4 regions of the Pseudoalteromonas sp. SWXJ133 genome follow, and region 1 is predicted to be linked to each of the others. Evidence: predicted binding sites of a transcription regulator. Region 1 holds the regulator's gene; each other region holds the start of a gene.
The links. Region 1 encodes sigma-54, which starts transcription at its own class of promoters, with help from an activator protein. Its sites were predicted from a motif close to GTTGGCACGNNNNTNGNNT; they were not measured.
Positions count from the first base shown of each region.

Region 2: glnA (glutamate--ammonia ligase) is a predicted target of sigma-54. The motif match lies at 2,453-2,471, and genes of this name have one in related genera.
Region 3: I6F40_RS04195 (FlgO family outer membrane protein) is a predicted target of sigma-54. The motif match lies at 1,943-1,961, and genes of this name have one in related genera.
Region 4: I6F40_RS16140 (DUF2726 domain-containing protein) is a predicted target of sigma-54. The motif match lies at 3,250-3,268, and genes of this name have one in related genera.

Region 1 covers NZ_JADYXJ010000003.1:115,614-120,481, reverse strand. Annotated here, with positions in the region: gene rapZ (RNase adapter RapZ) at 21-866, opposite strand; gene ptsN (PTS IIA-like nitrogen regulatory protein PtsN) at 885-1,337, opposite strand; gene hpf (ribosome hibernation promoting factor) at 1,342-1,629, opposite strand; gene I6F40_RS03430 (RNA polymerase factor sigma-54) at 1,656-3,155, opposite strand; gene lptB (LPS export ABC transporter ATP-binding protein) at 3,225-3,950, opposite strand; gene lptA (lipopolysaccharide transport periplasmic protein LptA) at 3,947-4,492, opposite strand; gene lptC (LPS export ABC transporter periplasmic protein LptC) at 4,482-4,868, opposite strand, start outside.
Region 2 covers NZ_JADYXJ010000033.1:883-5,750, reverse strand. Annotated here, with positions in the region: gene glnL (nitrogen regulation protein NR(II)) at 1-273, opposite strand, end outside; gene I6F40_RS18350 (DUF4124 domain-containing protein) at 356-877, opposite strand; gene glnA (glutamate--ammonia ligase) at 991-2,397, opposite strand; gene typA (translational GTPase TypA) at 2,905-4,728, shown strand.
Region 3 covers NZ_JADYXJ010000004.1:20,083-24,950, reverse strand. Annotated here, with positions in the region: gene galU (UTP--glucose-1-phosphate uridylyltransferase GalU) at 1-240, shown strand, start outside; gene I6F40_RS04200 (SPOR domain-containing protein) at 575-1,258, shown strand; gene I6F40_RS04195 (FlgO family outer membrane protein) at 1,995-2,588, shown strand; gene I6F40_RS04190 (FlgO family outer membrane protein) at 2,602-3,303, shown strand; gene I6F40_RS04185 (FlgO family outer membrane protein) at 3,312-3,989, shown strand; tRNA gene I6F40_RS04180 (tRNA-Arg) at 4,062-4,136, shown strand; gene I6F40_RS04175 (DUF4303 domain-containing protein) at 4,214-4,807, opposite strand.
Region 4 covers NZ_JADYXJ010000025.1:25,313-30,180, forward strand. Annotated here, with positions in the region: gene arcB (aerobic respiration two-component sensor histidine kinase ArcB) at 1-2,038, opposite strand, end outside; gene folE2 (GTP cyclohydrolase FolE2) at 2,271-3,191, shown strand; gene I6F40_RS16140 (DUF2726 domain-containing protein) at 3,308-3,904, shown strand; gene mtnN (5'-methylthioadenosine/S-adenosylhomocysteine nucleosidase) at 4,027-4,734, shown strand; gene I6F40_RS16150 (cobalamin biosynthesis protein CobD/CbiB) at 4,735-4,868, shown strand, end outside.

The DNA of each region.
Region 1 (4,868 bases):
CAGGTTCTTATTCCGCTATATTATTTTTCTTGTTCGCGATGGCGAATTTTTACATTGGGATGTGTCATTGCAAAACTTTCACCGATGGTTTGCGCTAAATATACAGAGCGATGTTGTCCGCCTGTACACCCAATAGCAATAGTTAAATAACTGCGGTTATTTCGCTCTAAGTGCGGTAACCACGTTTGTACAAATGTTTGAATTTGCCATGTGAATTTTTGCACAATGCTGTGATTGGCCAAATAATCTTTAACGGGTTGATCTAACCCATTTAAAGGTTTTAATTCAGGTTCCCAATGTGGATTTGGTAAAAAGCGTGCATCAAATACATAGTCGGCTTCTTTTGGTATGCCGTATTTAAAACCAAATGATTCAAACGTGACAATCAGTTGCTTATCTTTTTTACCTAAAATCTTTTCACGAATAGATTCAGCAAGTTGATGAACACTCAAATCAGTCGTGTCTATCATAAAGTCGGCGCGAGTGATTAATACATCAAGTAATTCTTTTTCTTTTTTGATGGCTAAATCAAGAGGCAACGAGTCAATTGATAGTGGGTGTAATCTACGAGTTTCAGAAAAACGTTTGATCAATGTTTGATCGTCGCTATCTAAATAAAATAACGTAGGGTTTGCAAAGCCTGGCAAGTATTCAAGAATATCGTTAAATTCATCTTGTTGTTTAGGGATGTTACGCACATCAATGCTAACAGCAATTTTATCGTAGCTATCAGACACACTGCGAACTAATGAAGGAAGCAAGTTAACTGGAATATTATCTACGCAATAATAACCTAAATCTTCTACAACGCGTAAAGCAACCGACTTTCCAGAACCAGAACGGCCGCTTATGATAATTAACTCCATTTAACACCCTTTATAAAACTATGATTGATTGACAATAACTTGGTAAAGCTCAGTATCTGATTTTGCACTGCGTAACTGTTTACAAAAATCTTTGTTGTTTAGTTTATCAGCAATGGTTGCTAGAGTCTTTAAGTGCTGCTGGTTATCGCCATCTGGTACGATGAGTGCGACGAAAATATCAACAGGGCGATTATCGATCGCATCAAAATTTATTGGAGTTTCGCTAACGAGTACTAAAGCCAAAGGCTCTTCTGCACCGCTCATTCTTCCATGAGGAATGGCAATGCCACGCCCTATACCTGTACTACCCAATTTTTCTCTGCTCATTAAAGCATTAAGAATATCTTGTTGCGGTAGGTACGGAAGTTTGTCGTGAGCAAGTTCGCTAATGAACTCTAAAATTCTTTTTTTGCTATTAAAAAGGACCGCAGCTTTGCTGCAGTCCTGGCATATAAGTGAGCTTAATTTCATCATATTAGTGTCGAGCAAGCTTCTCTTTGTGTTTAATTACTTGTCGATCGAGCTTGTCGATCAACGAGTCAATGGCGGCATACATATCTTGATGTTCTGTAGAGGCAAATAGCTCAGCACCGCTTACGTGTATCGTGGCTTCTGCTTTTTGGTTTAATTTTTCTACATCGAGAATGACATGAACATTATTAATATGATCAGAGTGTCTTTCTAGCTTCGCAAATTTAGTATTAATATAGTCTCTTAGTGAATCGGTTAATTCTACGTGGCGACCAGTTAAGTTTAGTTGCATAAGCATTACCCTCTTAGTTTAGCGTCTTAAATCAAACTTTTACGTTGATTTGACGGTGGAATAGACAGAGATTCGCGATATTTTGCGATTGTGCGTCTCGCTACTTTAATTCCTTGCTCAGCCAATATATCCGCTATTTTGCTATCACTCAATGGTTTTACTGAGTTTTCTGCAGCGATTAATTTTCGGATAAGAGCACGTATAGCCGTAGATGAACATTCACCACCGTTTTCGGTGCTTACATGGCTTGAGAAAAAGTATTTTAGCTCAAATATACCACGGGGTGTGTGCATATACTTTTGGGTTGTTACGCGCGAAATCGTTGATTCGTGCATTTCTACCATTTCAGCAACATCATTTAAAACCATTGGTTTCATGGCTTCAGGGCCGTGTTCAAAAAAGCCTTGTTGTTGCTTAACAATGCAATTGGTTACTTTTAATAGCGTGTCATTTCTACTTTCTAAGCTTTTAATAAACCATTTAGCTTCTTGTAAATGCGAGCGAATAAACTGGCTGTCACCACTGGATTTTACAGTGCGAGACATTGCTGCGTATTGGCTATTAACACGAATTTTAGGCATGCTATCTGGGTTTAGTTCAACAACCCAGCGGCCTTTTATTTTTTTAACTGACACATCAGGAATAACATACTCAGATTCTTCTCTTACAATAGTATCTGCAGGTTTAGGGCTAAGAGTATGTATTAATGTCATTACTTCTTTAAGCTCTTCTTCTTTGAGCTTAGTTTTCTTCATTAATGTACGATAGTCACGAGCAGCTAATAAATCAATATGCTCGGTTAAAATCATTTTTGTTTCATTAATGTAAGGTGTTTCTTTGTCAAACTGGTTAAGCTGAATACACAAACACTCTTGTAAACTACGCGCAGCAATACCGACAGGATCAAACAGTTGGATGCGTTTTAATACAGCTTCAATTTCATCAAGTTCGACTTCGTTATCATCTTCGTTTTCTTGATTAAAGCTTTCTAAAATCTCTTCGCAGCTTAGTGTTAAAATACCTGAATCATCGACGGCTTCTACAATCGCAATAGCAATAGCTTCGTCTGTAGGGCTAAATGGCGTTAGTTGTAACTGCCACATTAAATACTCATGGAGCGTTTCAGTAGAGGCGCCTTGGTATATTGACTCGTCTTCAGGCATTGGACCTGATGATGCTGCAGGGGCGGCACTCATGTACTCATCCCAGCTAACATCCATAGCCATGTCGTCACTTAGCGTGTCTTTTGCAAGTGCTTCACCACTATCTTGTTCATATTCGCTTGGAGCATCATCGGCAGATGCGCTAACAGTTATGTCATCGGTATCAGCTTTTTGCTCGTTTTTACCTGCAGCGTCTTCTGAATAATCTGCCTCTTCAACCTCTAATAGCGGGTTGCTGTCGAGAGCTTCTTGTATTTCTTGCTGGAGATCCAATGTACTGAGTTGCAACAAACGAATAGCTTGTTGCAGCTGTGGAGTCATTGTAAGTTGCTGGCCCATGCGCAGCTGTAGTGATTGCCTCATGTATCTCTAACAATCCTTTTATGTTGTTATAATTAATACTAGCAGATGCTTAAAGACATGGCGTAAATGTTACAGCCTAAATTGCTCGCCTAAGTAAACATCGCGTACTGTTTTATCATTTAATACGTGTTCTGGAGTACCTGATGCAATCAGCTCCCCATGAGAAACAATGTAGGCTTTTTCACAAACATCAAGGGTTTCTCTTACGTTATGATCGGTAATCAATACACCAATCCCACGATTTTTGAGATGTTCTATTATTTTCTTTATATCTAATACCGAAATCGGGTCAACACCTGCAAATGGTTCATCCAATAATATAAATTTAGGATCGGCTGCCAGCGCACGTGCTATTTCCACGCGGCGACGTTCGCCACCCGATAATGCCATACCTTGGCTATCACGAATGTGTTGTATGCTAAATTCATCTAATAATTTATCGAGCGTGTCTTCTCGGGCTTGCTTATTTAACTCTTTGCGTGTTTCTAAAATTGCCATTAAGTTTTGATAAACAGTCAGTTTTCTAAAAATTGAAGACTCTTGTGGTAAGTAGCCAATGCCTAATCTAGCACGACTATGCATAGGTAAAAGAGTAATATCGTTATCATCGATAGAAATTTTACCTTTGTCGCTAGGTACAAGTCCCACAATCATATAAAACGTGGTGGTTTTACCTGCGCCGTTAGGACCAAGTAAACCAACAATACTGCCTGCTTTGACTTCAAGGCCGACGTTTTTGACAACTTCACGACCTTTATAGCTCTTTGCTAATAGTTCTGCTTTTAATGTACTCATGGCTGACCTTTATCGTCTTTTTTACTTTTTTTAGTTTCGATAGGCACTAAAATAGTGTGAACGCGGTCAGTTGAGTTTTCATCTTTTTCGGCACTGATTAACTGTTGTTCTATATCGTAGGTAATACTTTTAGCATTAATTTTTTGTCCTGCTTGCGATACTTCTGCATTACCAACGAGCGTTAAAAAACGTTTAGATACATCGTAACGAACTTCGTCTGCACTGGCGCTCATAGTTGTGCCATCTGATTGCTTCTCTTCAAAGCGAGCAGGGCTACCCGTGGCAATTAATAGTTGCTGGTTATCACCAAGTTCATCGCGCTTATGTACTTCGAGGCGGTCTGCTGTAATTCGGCGATTACCGTGAATAATCTCAACGTTTTTCTCAAAAATACCCACGTTAGCTTTTAATTGGCCTTCTTGCTTATCGGCGCTTATTGAAATTTGATTTGCAGCAGGTTGCGAGTTTTGCTCTGCAGCACTACTATTAAACGCTAGTATAAGTGTAGGAATAATAAGTGATTTTAATATTTTATTGGTCATAATATATGGTTCGCGTATGGTTAATTAGTTTTATCACTTCGGTTTTTAAGTCGGCTTCTAGGCCTTTACCAGTGATTTTTAAATTGGGTCCGGTGATGATAACGGGTTGCTCCGAACGCATTGTTAATAGCTTTATATCTACCTGAATATTATCAGCATTGATTTTGTCTATCATGGCGTTATCGGTTAAGTTTTTGGCAACCACATTACCTTCTAAAATTAATTGCTTGTCTTCGTATAATGTTGCTTCGTCTGCATTTATTTGCCACGTTTGCTTTTCGTTATATAAAGTAAAAATGGGTTTTTCAAAAAATGTAAAACCTAATTGCTGATATAGCTCCATTTTAGCAGCAGTGACTTTGTGGCTAATTTTACC
Region 2 (4,868 bases), on a different contig from region 1:
ATCGCTAAAAACCACGTCAGCTCTATGCTGCTGGCAATCTACGCCTTCAACTAGTGAGTATTGTTCTATACGCTGTAAATCGATTGAATGGTAGTTAAAAAGGCTATCAAACGGTTGATCTAATAGGCGCTTATTACCAAGGCCAAGCAGCTCGCTGGTACTGGTATTGGCATATACAACGGTGAAGTTTTTATCAAGTAACATGATAGCGGTTGTTTGATTTTGCCAAATGGCATCGAGTAGCTCAGGGCTAAAGTTTTTATTATTAATCATAGCTGCACCATTTTAGTGCGTGGATGTTTGCAAGCAAGTTATATGGTTAAATACACTGCTGCACGTTTAGTAATGCCCCAATTTAGTTACCTAGGTTTAGCCCTTTTCGGTGCATAAAAAATATGCAGGGTTCGCTTGTAGCAATAACTTGGTTTTTACTATTAAAAAGCTTTAATTGTAGTGTGTGCTGACCACGTTCTACATCTCTAATTGCAAAGGTTGAGCTGTCACTGGCTGGGCCGTGTGCTTTACCATCAATAAAAAGTTGTATAGTAAAACCAGTTTCAAAGCGTGGTTTTATTCGGCTAGTTACATAAACAGTGCCGGTATTTTCACGAATAGTCTGGTTATGATCAGGTGAGGAAATAGCAATACTAAAGGCCGCTTGTTGAGGCTGAGGTTGCCCGTCAAAAATGTCAGTATTTGTTGCAGGCATATTAAGATCTTGGCTGGTGAGCTTTACCTCTTGGGCCCCTTTATGAGGGGTGTCTGAGAACACTAATACGCCATTTTTATCTTTCCAAGCGTATATTTTTGTTTCACCGGCATAACCATAATTACTTAATCCTAAAGTAATTAATAGTAATAAAATCTTGTTATTCACTCTGCAGCCCTGCATTTTTATCGGTAACTTAACTTTAGTGGAGATTGACTAATTTTACCATTAAAAAAGCCCGCAAAGCGGGCTTGAGAACACACATATTTTTTACAGCTTAATTAACAGCTGTAGTACATTTCAAACTCAACTGGGTGAGTTGTCATGTTAAGCTTTTCAACTTCTTTAGACTTAAGTTCGATGTAAGCATCGATTAAGTCATCAGTGAATACGCCACCTTGAGTTAAGAATTCACGGTCTGCGCTAAGTGCAGATAGTGCTTCGTCAAGTGATGCTGCAACAGTTGGAATTTCTGCTGCTTCTTCAGCTGGTAAGTCGTATAAATCTTTATCCATAGCATCGCCAGGGTGGATCTTGTTTTTGATACCATCAAGGCCAGCCATAAGCATTGCTGAGAAAGCAAGGTATGGGTTAGCAGTTGGATCCGGGAAGCGTACTTCAATACGACGACCTTTTTCAGATGGAACCACTGGGATACGGATTGATGCAGAACGGTTACGTGCAGAGTATGCAAGCATAACTGGTGCTTCAAAACCTGGTACTAAACGTTTGTACGAGTTAGTAGACGCATTTGCAAAAGCGTTAATTGCTTTAGCATGCTTGATGATGCCGCCAATGTAGTAAAGTGCATCTTCAGAAAGACCGCCGTACTTATCACCAGCAAAAAGGTTTACACCGTCTTTAGCTAAAGACTGGTGACAATGCATACCAGAACCGTTATCACCAACAACTGGCTTAGGCATAAACGTTGCTGTTTTACCGTATAAGTGAGCCATGTTATGGATAACATATTTCATTTCTTGGATTTCATCCGCTTTTAATACCATTGTATTAAAGCGAGTAGCGATTTCGTTTTGACCTGCTGTTGCTACTTCGTGGTGATGTGCTTCTACTACTTGGCCCATTTCTTCTAGAACTAGACACGTAGCTGAACGCCAATCTTGGAAGTCATCAACTGGAGCAACTGGGAAGTAACCGCCTTTAACACCTGGACGGTGACCAGTGTTGCCATCTGCATATTCTTTATCTGAGTTCCAAGCAGCTTGCTTAGAATCGATTTTGTACATAGAACCAGACATATCTGATTTGTATTTAACATCGTCAAATACGAAAAATTCTGGCTCAGGGCCAAATAAAACAGTGTCTGCAATGCCTGTAGAACGCATGTAATCTTCAGCACGCTTAGCAACAGAACGCGGGTCGCGCTCATAGCCTTGTAGTGTAGAAGGCTCTACTACGTCACAACGTAAAATTAATGTCGCTTCTTCAGTGAAAGGGTCTAGTTTGATTGACTCAGGAACTGGCATTAATACCATGTCTGATTCGTTTATGCCTTTCCAGCCTGCAATTGAAGAACCGTCGAACATTTTACCGTCTTCGAAAAAATCTTCATCAACTTGGTGATGAGGAATCGATACATGTTGCTCTTTACCCTTAGTGTCAGTAAAGCGTAAATCAATGAACTTGACGTCATTTTCTTTAATAAAATCTAAAACCGATTGTGACATGTGTCCTCCAACTATTGGGTTTTGTTATTGCTGCATAATTGCTTTGGTATTTACTAAGCTGATTTTGTGCCATTATTGTAACTGGCTGTTTATAAATTAAAAAAATATCATTGCATCAAAATGGAATATATAAACGCACCATGTTGGTGCGTAAATATTCCATTTTAGTGCAAAATTTACAGAGCGTAATTTGTTGTTAATTTAATCAGCTGAAATTAGCATAACCTAAATGTAAAAGAGTAACAAAAAGATCGGAAAAATAGCCAAAAAGACTGTTTTTCAAAAAAATATTGAAATTTAATTCATATAATTGTCATATATAAAACAGATACTTAGTAAAAGTATTGAGAAAGTTTTAAAATATGTATTGGATAAACTTTCATCCATGTCATTAATGAGGGATAATATGCGCCCTTTTAAATCCTATGCTGGGACATCTCGCGAAAGCGTGGATGAGTGCGTAGATCTTGCAGGATCATTGAGAATTTAATTTCTCTGAGTAAATATATGAGCATCGAAAAGTTAAGAAATATAGCGATTATCGCGCACGTTGACCACGGTAAAACAACTCTGGTTGACAAACTACTTGAGCAATCAGGTACATTAGAAACACGCGGCGGTAACGAAGAGCGCGTGATGGACTCAAACGACATTGAGAAAGAACGTGGTATTACCATTTTGGCTAAAAACACAGCCATCTCTTGGAACGACTACCATATCAATATCGTAGATACTCCGGGACACGCCGATTTCGGTGGTGAAGTTGAACGCGTACTTTCGATGGCTGACTCAGTATTATTACTTGTTGATGCTCAAGAAGGTCCAATGCCACAAACGCGTTTCGTTACGCAAAAGGCATTCGCGCAAGGCTTAAAGCCAATCGTAGTTATCAATAAAATTGATAAGCCAGGTTCACGTCCTGATTGGGTTATGGATCAAATCTTTGATTTATTCGACAACCTTGGCGCAACTGACGAACAGTTAGATTTTAAAGTAATCTACGCTTCAGCTATCAACGGCTGGGCAACACTAGATTTAGACGAGCCATCAGACAACATGGAACCTATGTTCAAGATGATCGTTGACGAAGTATCACCACCGGATGCAGATCCTGAAGGTGACTTCCAAATGCAAATTTCTCAACTAGATTACAACTCTTATGTTGGTGTAGTTGGTATTGGTCGTATTAAACGTGGTTCTGTTGCTCCTAACCAACAAGTTACTATTATCAGTGCTGATGGCACTACACGTAATGGTAAAATTGGCGCAGTACAAAGCTACCTAGGTCTTGAACGTATCGAAACTGACAGAGCTTACGCTGGTAACATCGTAACTGTAACAGGTATTGGTGAGCTTAAGATTTCTGATACAGTTTGTTTCCCAGGAAACGTTGAAGCATTACCACCACTAAGTGTTGATGAGCCAACTGTAACAATGACATTCTCTGTAAATAACTCACCTTTCTGTGGTAAAGAAGGTAAGTTTGTAACGTCACGTAATATCCGTGAACGTTTAGACAAAGAATTAGTACACAACGTAGCACTTCGCGTTGAAGATACTGGTAGCCCAGATAGCTTCCGTGTTTCTGGTCGTGGTGAATTACACCTAGGTATCTTAATCGAGAACATGCGTCGTGAAGGTTACGAGCTTTCAGTTTCTCGTCCAGAAGTTATCTTACGTACTGTAGATGGCGTTCTAGAAGAACCGTTTGAAACAGTGACTATTGACTGTCAAGACGAGCACCAAGGTTCTGTTATGGAGCAAGTTGGCCTACGTAAAGGTGAACTTACTAACATGACTCCAGATGGCAAAGGCCGTATGCGTTTAGACTTCATGATCCCTAGCCGTGGTTTAATTGGTTTCCAAACTGATTTCATGACGCTTACTTCGGGTTCTGGTCTTATGTACCATACGTTCGATCATTACGGTCCTCACAAAGGTGGCGACATCGGTGTTCGTAAGAACGGCGTAATGATTGCAAACGCAACTGGTAAAGCACTTACTAACGCATTATTCAACTTACAAGAACGCGGCCGTCTATTCATCGGTCACGGTGTTGAAGTATACGAAGGTATGGTTATCGGTATTCATAACCGTGATAACGACCTTACAGTTAACGCCCTTAAAGGCAAGCAGTTAACTAACGTACGTGCATCTGGTACTGATGAAGCGCAAACGCTTTCTCCACACCTTAACTACTCACTTGAGCAAGCGCTTGAGTTCATCGATGATGACGAGCTAGTTGAAGTAACTCCACTAAACATTCGTATTCGTAAGCGTTACCTTACTGAAAACGAACGTAAACGTGCAGGTCGTGGACCTAAGTCATAATCTATTAATTTAGAATAATGATTTTAAAAGCCGCTGTATTGTAAAATACAGCGGCTTTTTTGTGTTTGTGACAAAGAGAAGCTTTAAAGTCAAGGCAACTATTTGCGGCAAGGCTAGAGTCGCTTTTAGAAACAAAGTAT
Region 3 (4,868 bases), on a different contig from region 1:
TTAAGCGAAAATATCTGGCCTTTACTTGCAAAAACTCCGCAAGGTGCAGGCGACGAAATTCAATTAACTGACGCAATTGCGATGTTAATGGAACATGAAAAAGTAGATGCGTACGCTATAAAAGGCCGTAGCCACGATTGTGGAAGTAAAATTGGTTACTTAAAAGCAACTATTGAATTTGCACTTCGTCGCGATGAGTTTGCCGATGAATTAAAATCATTTATTAAAAAACTGATTTAACAGTTAACGTAAAACATGAAAGGCGCCGATATCGGCGCCTTTTTTATGAGTTTTATTAGGATAAAAATAAGAAAAGGAATAGCTCTAAAATAAAAGTTTTTAAGTCATTACAGACATATTGTTATTTATGTTGTAAGGTTTATGTTAATTAATTTTTTATGAAATAATATTCTCAAGGAAGATGTTGAGTATGAATATAGTGCTTTACGAAGCACTGATAGCCATACTAAGAGCTAAGTTTTATAGCTCACAGCTAAATAAAGTTAAACGCTTTCTTGTGAGAATGTTTAACTGAAATGTAGTCTAAAAATACTGCTTTCAGGACAACTAATACATGTGTATATACGAAAAAAATTACACTAGGCTTTTACTCTGCTCGCTAATGCTTTTATTTAGCACTGCATGTAGTGTTACGCCAAAAATTAAAACCATTGATGAGCAACCTCAAAGTAACTCGCCTGATTACGTATCGATTACAGCCCTTGAACTTGCACAGCTAAAAGATGCTGCAATGCAGTGGCAACAAGCACGCGAAGGCATAGAGCGAATTTTAAGGTTAGAAAAAGAAATAACTTACCTCGTAAATCATATTGATATTATAAACAGCAAAGCTATTGCGCAGTCTAATCAAGGTTATAGCAGCAAGTTTGTAAGTTCACCACGAAACACGCGCAATGTTAAATCGCAGCAACAAGTTAAACAACACTACAGTAATAAAAAACAAGCGGTAAAATTAAATACACCTAAACATGTATTTGCTTTGCAAGTAGCTTCGGTTGACTCAGAGCAAAGAGTGATTAAAGCATGGCAAGAGCTAAATACTAAAGCTGCGCCGTTGTTTAGAGATAAAATATTGACTAATGTAGAAACCGTAAAAATAAACGGCAAAATTTTTTACAGGTTAAAGCTTGGCTCTTATAAAAATTTTAAAAATGCCAAAGCAGACTGTGGCGTATTCAAGCTGTATAAACTCGATTGTATAGTAAGTAACTACACCGATAAGCCTGTAAAGCTGTAGTTAAAACAAAAGTAAGCTTAAAATCTGTTTATCCTTAATATACGACCTTCATAATTCAATACGTTTAGAGGGGGATATATAAACTCCTAAAATAACGTCATTTGAGGGAAGGTAATAATTTTAAAATCCATGATGCTAGCTGCTGTACTTATTTTATTAGTATGTAATTCATCTCAAAAAATTAAAACGAATCACATAACTGCGCAATTTATTCTTATTAAAAGTCTGATTTAGGCTAGCAGGAAATTTCTGCAGACAAGTTTCAAAGCTCTTAACAAAATAGAATAGCCACCTAAGCCTGAAAGTAAATTAATGCAATGAGCCAAAATTTAAAATGATTAAATAAGGTTCAGAATCGTCGTGTTAATGATGCTATGGACAATAACAAAAGCATATTAAAAAACCACTCTGCATTATTTACTTTGCAAATTATCGCCTTAAAAATACATTGCAAAATAAAACAGTCGAATTAAAAGAGAAAACATCAAAGAATTATGCCACTACACTCATCCACTTAGATAAATGTAGAAACCGTAAGGATTAATAGCATAACTTTTTATCGATTAAAGTTAGGTATTTATATCAACATAAATGGATGTAAAAAGTGACTATTTAGCTCTAATAAAGTAGCAAGTAGCATAAGCTGTTAGCTATTACGTTCAATAACCTTACAGTTAGCGTCCTTTAGGCATAATTATTGCTTTAACCCTTGTATATTTTAAAGAGGATGGCAACTATGCGCCTGTTATTGCCCATATTATTTGTAAATCTAGCGGCTTGTAGTTTAATACCTCAGCCTGAGCCGAGTATCAGTACTAATGCTCCTAAAGCAGCTATGGCACCTTATACAGTAAACGACTACGTTAATAATTTAACAGCCCAGCTTAATAGCCTTCAAAGGCCGCTCAGCAGAAATGCGCGCATTGGTGTAAGTAGTTTTTTTCTTGCAGATAAGATCGACTCAAAACTAATGTCAGAGCAAGGTGCCGGTTTAAGCCAACAAATACAAGAAAGCCTCTTAACTCAAATGACTCTTTTGGGCTATAACATTGTTGAGTATAGACTGGGGAATAACTTAAACTTATTAGAAAATGCCGACAGTATACTTAGTCGTGATTTAAATAAATTGCGCGATCGTCAGAATATTGACTTGATTATTACTGGTACGGTAACCCGTCAGCAACACGCTTATATTGTAAATGCACGCTTGATAAATATTAACAATAAACAAATCTTGTCTGCAGGCAGTACAGAGATCCCAATTAATGTAATGTGGGGTAATGAAAAAATACAGCAACGCGACGGTTATTTATACCGCAGCGAATATTAACCAGGAGCACAAAATGAGAAATCTATTAATTACCCTCTGCTTACCTTTGGGCTTTGGCTGTTCGCATATACTAAACGGTATGAATACAAGTGCAAATGAAGCCTCGGTTCGAAGTGATAACCAAACAGCACAATCGACAAACTATCAACGCAGAGTTGCAGAACCAGTATCGAATGATAATTTATTTCAATCGAAGCTAGTTCTACAAAATAGTCGTGCAAAATCAACTCCACCAATGCGAAAAAACATCAACCATTATGTACGCGGAATAATGCAAGACATGGTTGAGAACCTACAATATGTAAACGCAAAAACCCCATTAGCCGTTTCAAGCTTTGTATTTTTAGATGATGACTACAGTGATAGTAGTTTACTGGGAAATCAAATAGCTGAAAGCTTCATGCATGAGCTACATAACTTTGGTATACCTGTTGTTGACTTTAAAACAACCGACTACATGCGTGTAACCCCAGAAGGGGACTTTGTATTAAGCCGCGATTATTTAGAGCTAAACCAAAATCAAAACTTTAAATATGTACTCGCTGGCACATTAGTGAGTAGCCAAGGAGGAGTTCTTGTTAATGCACGTGTTATTGGGCTTCAAAGTAAAGCCGTAGTAGGTACTGCACAAGGTTTTATCCCACAGTCAGTTGTTGATGCACTTAATAGTAATTACCGCACTGATGGAATAATGCTGAAACAAGCGAGCAAGTGAGGCTAATTATGTCGTATAAACTAAATGCTACCGTTGGATTTATTACTTTCATTGGATTAACAGGCTGCTCAATGATACAAAATAATGAGCATAACGAAGATACTGATTCGCGAACCGACTACACTGTGAACGGTAGTTATAATGAGCTTAATGCTGTTTATAACACTCAAGTAATACAATCACAAAGTGAATACGACTCGTCTCAGCAATTTACACCACTTAAGCACCATAAAACGCTTGTTAATTATGTAGAGCAAATGGCACTTGATTTGGTTGATACGCTTGAATTTGAAAGTGATACCGACACCAATATTAATATTGCCGTTACTACCTTGGTTGATCTTGATTCATCGCTTACTAAAAGTAATCAATTGGGTAATCAAATATCTGAGACGTTAATTCATCAGTTACAAAAGTTTGGTTATGGCGTGGTTGATTTTAAAACAACCCAAACAATAGATGTAAATAGCCGTGGTGATTTTGCTTTTTCGCGCGATATTGAAAAGCTTAGCGAAGAGCAAATGGCGAGCCATGTATTGGCGGGTACATTAATTTATCGCAGTGATGCTGTCGTTGTAAATACACGTGTAATTAACGCGCATACAAAAAAAATCGTCGCTAGTAGCCGAAAACTAATCCCAATTTATGTACTAAATAAAGAAGATATATACTTATCAAGCAATTAAGTTCAGTTGTTGCTTGATATAAAAAACCAGATGCCGTTATAATTCACACTTCTAAGCACACAGCTTATTTGTGGCCTCTTAGTTAAATGGATATAACGGCCCCCTCCTAAGGGGCAGTTGCAAGTTCGATTCTTGCAGGGGCTACCAATTAAATCAATAAGTTATATTTTAACCTCCCTCCCTTATACTTTGTGTATAGCGTATATGTAGTAGTGTTGCACTTTTTAATTAAAGGCGTTTAAAGCTTCTTGCCCGCATTTTTCACGCTCTGTAATCATGGCTTCAAAGTCAGCTTGAATTTGTGCTAGAACAGTTGGTGGGTTAAGTCGTTTGATTCTTTTAAATTGAATACTTTCTTCTTCATCATAGGCGAGTATTGCTAAAGTAATTTTTTCGCGTTCGATACCATTTGAAAATATTCCTTCGGTATCTAATTGTATGAGCACTTTCTCCATGGTTGTAAGCCATTGATGCCAATTATCCATTGCTTCTATATCTGATTGAAACAAATCAATGCTGTTTTCTAGTTTTTGACACTCTAGAGTTGTTTCATCAAAGTATTCGGAATAATCCTCAAGCGTAGGGTAGTCTTCTGGATTCCATTTAGCCATGTAAAAACTACTTACATCATTGTCGTACTCTTCTTTAAATACTTTTTTTAAATCCGATAAGGTATTAAACATTGGAAGTAATGAGTAGCTGCCTGTGTGGTAAAAACCCATTACATAAAGATCGTTACCATATTTTTGAATGATGTCTTTAAATGCTTTTTTGGTATCTTGATAAAGTGTTTTTTCGAAGTTTTTAGTATCTAACATGAGGTCATTATTTCTTTTATTATTACAGAAATTTATATGAAAAAGAGAGCGATTAAAACTC
Region 4 (4,868 bases), on a different contig from region 1:
GTCTAAATACAACTAAGCCCATCGAATTTACAAAGTCTTCTATTGTTTCAATATCTAATAAGTGTGCATCAATGCCCTCTAGCGCCTCTTCACTTACTTTTAGCTGTGGCTCTGTGCATTCACTTTGCTTAATACCAAATAAGTCAGCCAGCATTTTATCAAGCTTCACTGTGTTAATTGGTTTAGCCAACGCACCTTGTATTGATATACCTTCAAGCTCTTTTTCAGCACTGCGTACATTGGCAGTTAAAGCGACAATAGGTAATTTATCGAAGTGGCTATCTGAGCGTATTTGCTTAGCAACCACGTCACCGTTTATATCTGGCAATTGCATATCAAGTAGTACTAAATCTAAGTCATCTTCGGTTTCGACAAACGAGAGCGCATCTTCACCGGTTTCAGCCCATAATACTTCGTGGCCGCGTTGCTCTAATAGGTTTGTAGCAATTTCGGCGTTAAGAGGCACATCTTCTACTAGTAGAATATACAAACCGCGGCCAACATAGCTTTGCTCTGTTGGTGCAACACATAAACTAAGCGGTATTTGCACTGTAAAACAACTTCCTTCGCCTTCGGTACTATTGACTGTAATTATCCCTTTCATTGCACTTACAAGTGCCTTAGTTACAGCCAAACCAATACCTGAGCCTATCGCGTTGGTTCCTTTTAAATCCGGCGCTTTGTAATACATATCAAATATATGGGCAAGCTGCTCTGGTGGAATACCTTGGCCGGTATCCAATACTTTAATAACTAACCATGGGCCTTCTACACGATTTTCTCTGCTACATTCGAGTGTTACTTTCCCTTGCTGAGTAAACTTAACGGCGTTGTTAATCAAGTTCCAAACAACTTGGCGTAATCGAGTCGGATCGAGTTGCGCGTAAACATCAAGTATGCCATTGCGTTTAATATCAAACTCAAGCTCTTTTTGCTCTGCTATTAAGCCTGCAAAATTAACTACATCGTTTATAAAATCAGAAACATTAATAGAATTGGTTGCTATATCGAGCTGCTCTCTATCTATTTTATCTAAATCTATAATATCATTAAAAATATTCCCGAGTGTCTCAGCGCTCGAAAAAATAGTGTTACCCCAACTACGCTGTTGCTTATTAAGCTCTGTATCTAATAACATACGCGTTAAACCAACAATGCCATTTAATGGTGTACGTAGTTCATGGCTCAGTGTAGCAATAAACTTACCTTTGTCTTTATAAGCTGTTTCGAGTGCCTGTGCTGCTTCTTTACGGCTAGTGATATCACGACCAAAACCCAGTAATCCAATGTAGTCACCGTCATCATTTATAAAAGGTAATTTACGCAGCTCAAACCAACGTGTTTCACCATTTACTTCATAACCCACATCGATAGTCAGCGCTTTATGGCTTTGCTCTACTTCCTTATCAGTTTTTAAAACCTCAGATAAAAAGTGACTCGGAAATATTTGCTCAACCGTTTTCCCAATTAGCTCACTACTTGATTTGCCCATTACTTCTTCAAACATTTTATTACAACCAGCAAATACGCCATTGTTATCGCGGTAATAAAATAAATCAGGAGATGAATCAACTATTGAGCGCTGCAGCATGCTTTGTTGAGCAAGTTCTTGTTGTGTTTTTTTACGCTCTGCAATTTCTCGGCGCAGCTCTTCGATAGCGCGATGCTTGGCATGAAATGCCATTTTACGCTCATCAATTTCAATATTCAAACGGCTAATATTATCTTTTAAGGTTTGATTTAAGAGTTTTTCCTGTTTGGTTGCACTATCTAAATAAGCATACGAGGCATCTAATTGACGAATTGAATTAAGTAATACACTTATAATTAAAGGGGAAACCACAGCGGTAAAAAATACCACAGCCAAAATATCAACAAGGTGTAATTCGCCTATCGCAACATAATAAAACATGCTCGATAAAATAAGAGATACAGTTAAAAATAAAGTGTAACAAATAGCTGCGGTTTTAAATTCACCAAATCGCGTTATTGAGCTGGAAAGTACCCGAGCCCAAGGGCTCAAAGAATAATCGGTCATACGTAATTTTATCTCTTAGCTGTGTGCTTAAATATAAAGAAGGCAATGCGCATGTATAAACATACCATTTTCCCAGATTTTAGCATTTTTCTCCTACCACTACCCATGTTGTGCGATAAAAACAAAATTTTTCATGTTTGATTTTGCTCATTCCCTAAACTCATCATTTCAGCAATAAATTATTTAGTGTAAAATGCCCCGCTTTATTATCTCCAAAATACGAGTAGCGCACATGCAAACCAATATGCCAGATATAGCAGACACTGCACCCGCTTTACAAACAGGTAAATTAGACTGGGTTGGCATGGGCGAAATCGAACTGCCATTTATTTTTGAGTCACTAGACTTATCTCCAGTTACAGTAAATGCCAAAGCTCGTGCATTTGTAAATTTGCATAAAGAAGATGCCAAAGGCATTCATATGTCACGTCTATTTTTAGCACTTGACCTGCTTTCAACTGAGCAGCAAGTCAATCCGCAAACAATAGCGCAAGCACTCGATACCTTTATAACTAGCCACGAAGGGCTGAGCGATAAAGCACAAATTGAATTTAAATTTGAATTACCGCTACGCCGTAAATCACTATTAAGTGGTAAAGCGGGCTGGAAAAGCTACCCAGTTGTACTTACCAGTACAATTGAAAATAACATTATTAGCTACGAGCTAACCGTAGATGTTACCTATTCTTCAACATGCCCTTGCTCTGCAGCACTTGCACGCCAGCTTATACAAAACGCGTTTAACGAAAAGTTTAACCAAGAAACCTTAAGCCAAAAAGATGTGCACGAATGGCTAGGCACTACACAAGGCATAGTTGCTACACCTCACTCGCAGCGCTCTATTGCCAACGTAAAAGTAAAGCTTGATAGCAACATTCAAGAGTTTGATGTAGTGACTCTAATAAATACTCTTGAAGCAGAACTTAAAACGCCTGTACAAGCGGCTGTAAAACGTGAAGACGAGCAAGAGTTTGCCCGCCTAAACGGCCAAAATCTAATGTTTTGTGAAGATGCAGCGCGCAAAATTAAAGCCTTGCTAGAAGCTGATAATTACAGCGATTACTGGCTGCAAATAAACCATTATGAATCACTCCATGCACACGATGCTGTAGCTATTGCGGTTAAAGGTATTGAAGGTGGATACAAAGCTTAATAGCTGCATCGCTTTAGCTTTTATAAACAGTTGGTAATTATTTTATAACTCACACTTTTTAGGCACGTAAATTGCTTTGTTTGAGCAGTGTCAATTTGTTGTTATGGAGTTACCGTATGGAATTCGCTTTATTATTAATCCTAGTATTAGTTGTCGGGGCCTCTGTTGTTGCGTCAAAATTTAATGACGATGGCGGAAACCCGTACCCTTTTATCCGCAAGCAAACTGTGTTTACACAGGTTGAAGGGGCTTTTTTAAATCTTCTAGAGCGTGCTGTTGGCGATCAATATAAAATTGTTAGTCGCGTTAAGTTAGTTGATGTTATTGACTGTAAGCAAGGCCTTTCAGTAAAATCTAAACGTGCTGCTTTAGCAAAAGCTAAAAATAAACAGCTTGATTACGTGCTAATCGATAAAGAAAAACTAACTATTGTTGCGGCCGTTGACCTAGTTAACAATGCCAATAAAGGTGGCCACAAAGCTCAACGTGACTGGTTTGTAAATGGCGCACTAGAGTCTGCCGGCATTCCACATATTCGTATGAAAGTTAAGTCGGGCTACCGCCCTTCTGAAGTACGCGATGCAATTATGTTTAAACTTGGTAAGCCTGCAGCAGCACAAACGCAGCGTCCTGTTCGTAACCGCTCACATAAGCCAGCGGTACTTTCACCTTCTCAAGCCAAAGCACAAACAACTGCTTTAGCTGAAATTTAAAAACCGAATTAAATACCTTCCTAAAAAGTATTTAAAGCGAGCAGTGAAAACTGCTCGCTTTTTTGTTTTTTATAGCTAACTTCACGTATAATCAAGTAATTCAAACTCAGGAATAAAACATTATGAATGTTGGTATTATTGGCGCAATGGAGCCAGAAGTTAAAATTTTACGTGAAGCAATGCAAAACCCACAAATTTTAACTAAAGCAGGTTTCACTTTTTATACTGGCGAGCTAGCTGGTAACACAGTAACACTTGTTCAATCTGGTATTGGTAAAGTTGCCTCAACGATTGCAACCACGTTACTTATCGATAACTTTAAACCTGATTGCGTAATTAACACAGGCTCTGCCGGTGGATTCGATCCTTCTCTAAGTGTTGGCGATGTAGTAATTTCGTCAGAAGTACGTCATCACGATGTAGATGTCACTGCTTTCGGCTACGAAATTGGCCAAGTACCGCAAATGCCAGCAGGCTTTGCAGCTCACCCTAAATTAGTTGAAGCAGCACAACAAACAATCGAACAGATCAGTGATGTTAAAACACTTGTTGGCTTAATTTGTACTGGTGACACATTTATGTGTGACCCGGTACGTATTGATAAAGCACGTAGTGATTTTCCTACAATGCTTGCCGTTGAAATGGAAGGCGCTTCAATTGCACAAACGTGTTTTACGCTTAATACACCGTTTGTTGTAATTCGCTCAATGTCTGATATTGCAGGTAAAGAGTCACCACAATCATTTGAAGAATACCTAGAAACTGCATCAATCAACTCATCTAAAATGGTTGTCGCACTTTTAGAAAAGCTAACTGCAGTGTCTCTGTAAATGCTTAGCAATATTGTTCAAAACCACTTGGACTTTATTGCCTTTGTACTAGCGCTCCTTGCTGAGCGCTTTATTCCCATTGTTAGCTGGTATCATCCTAATACGGCATTGAATGCTGTTTTTAGTGCGATTGG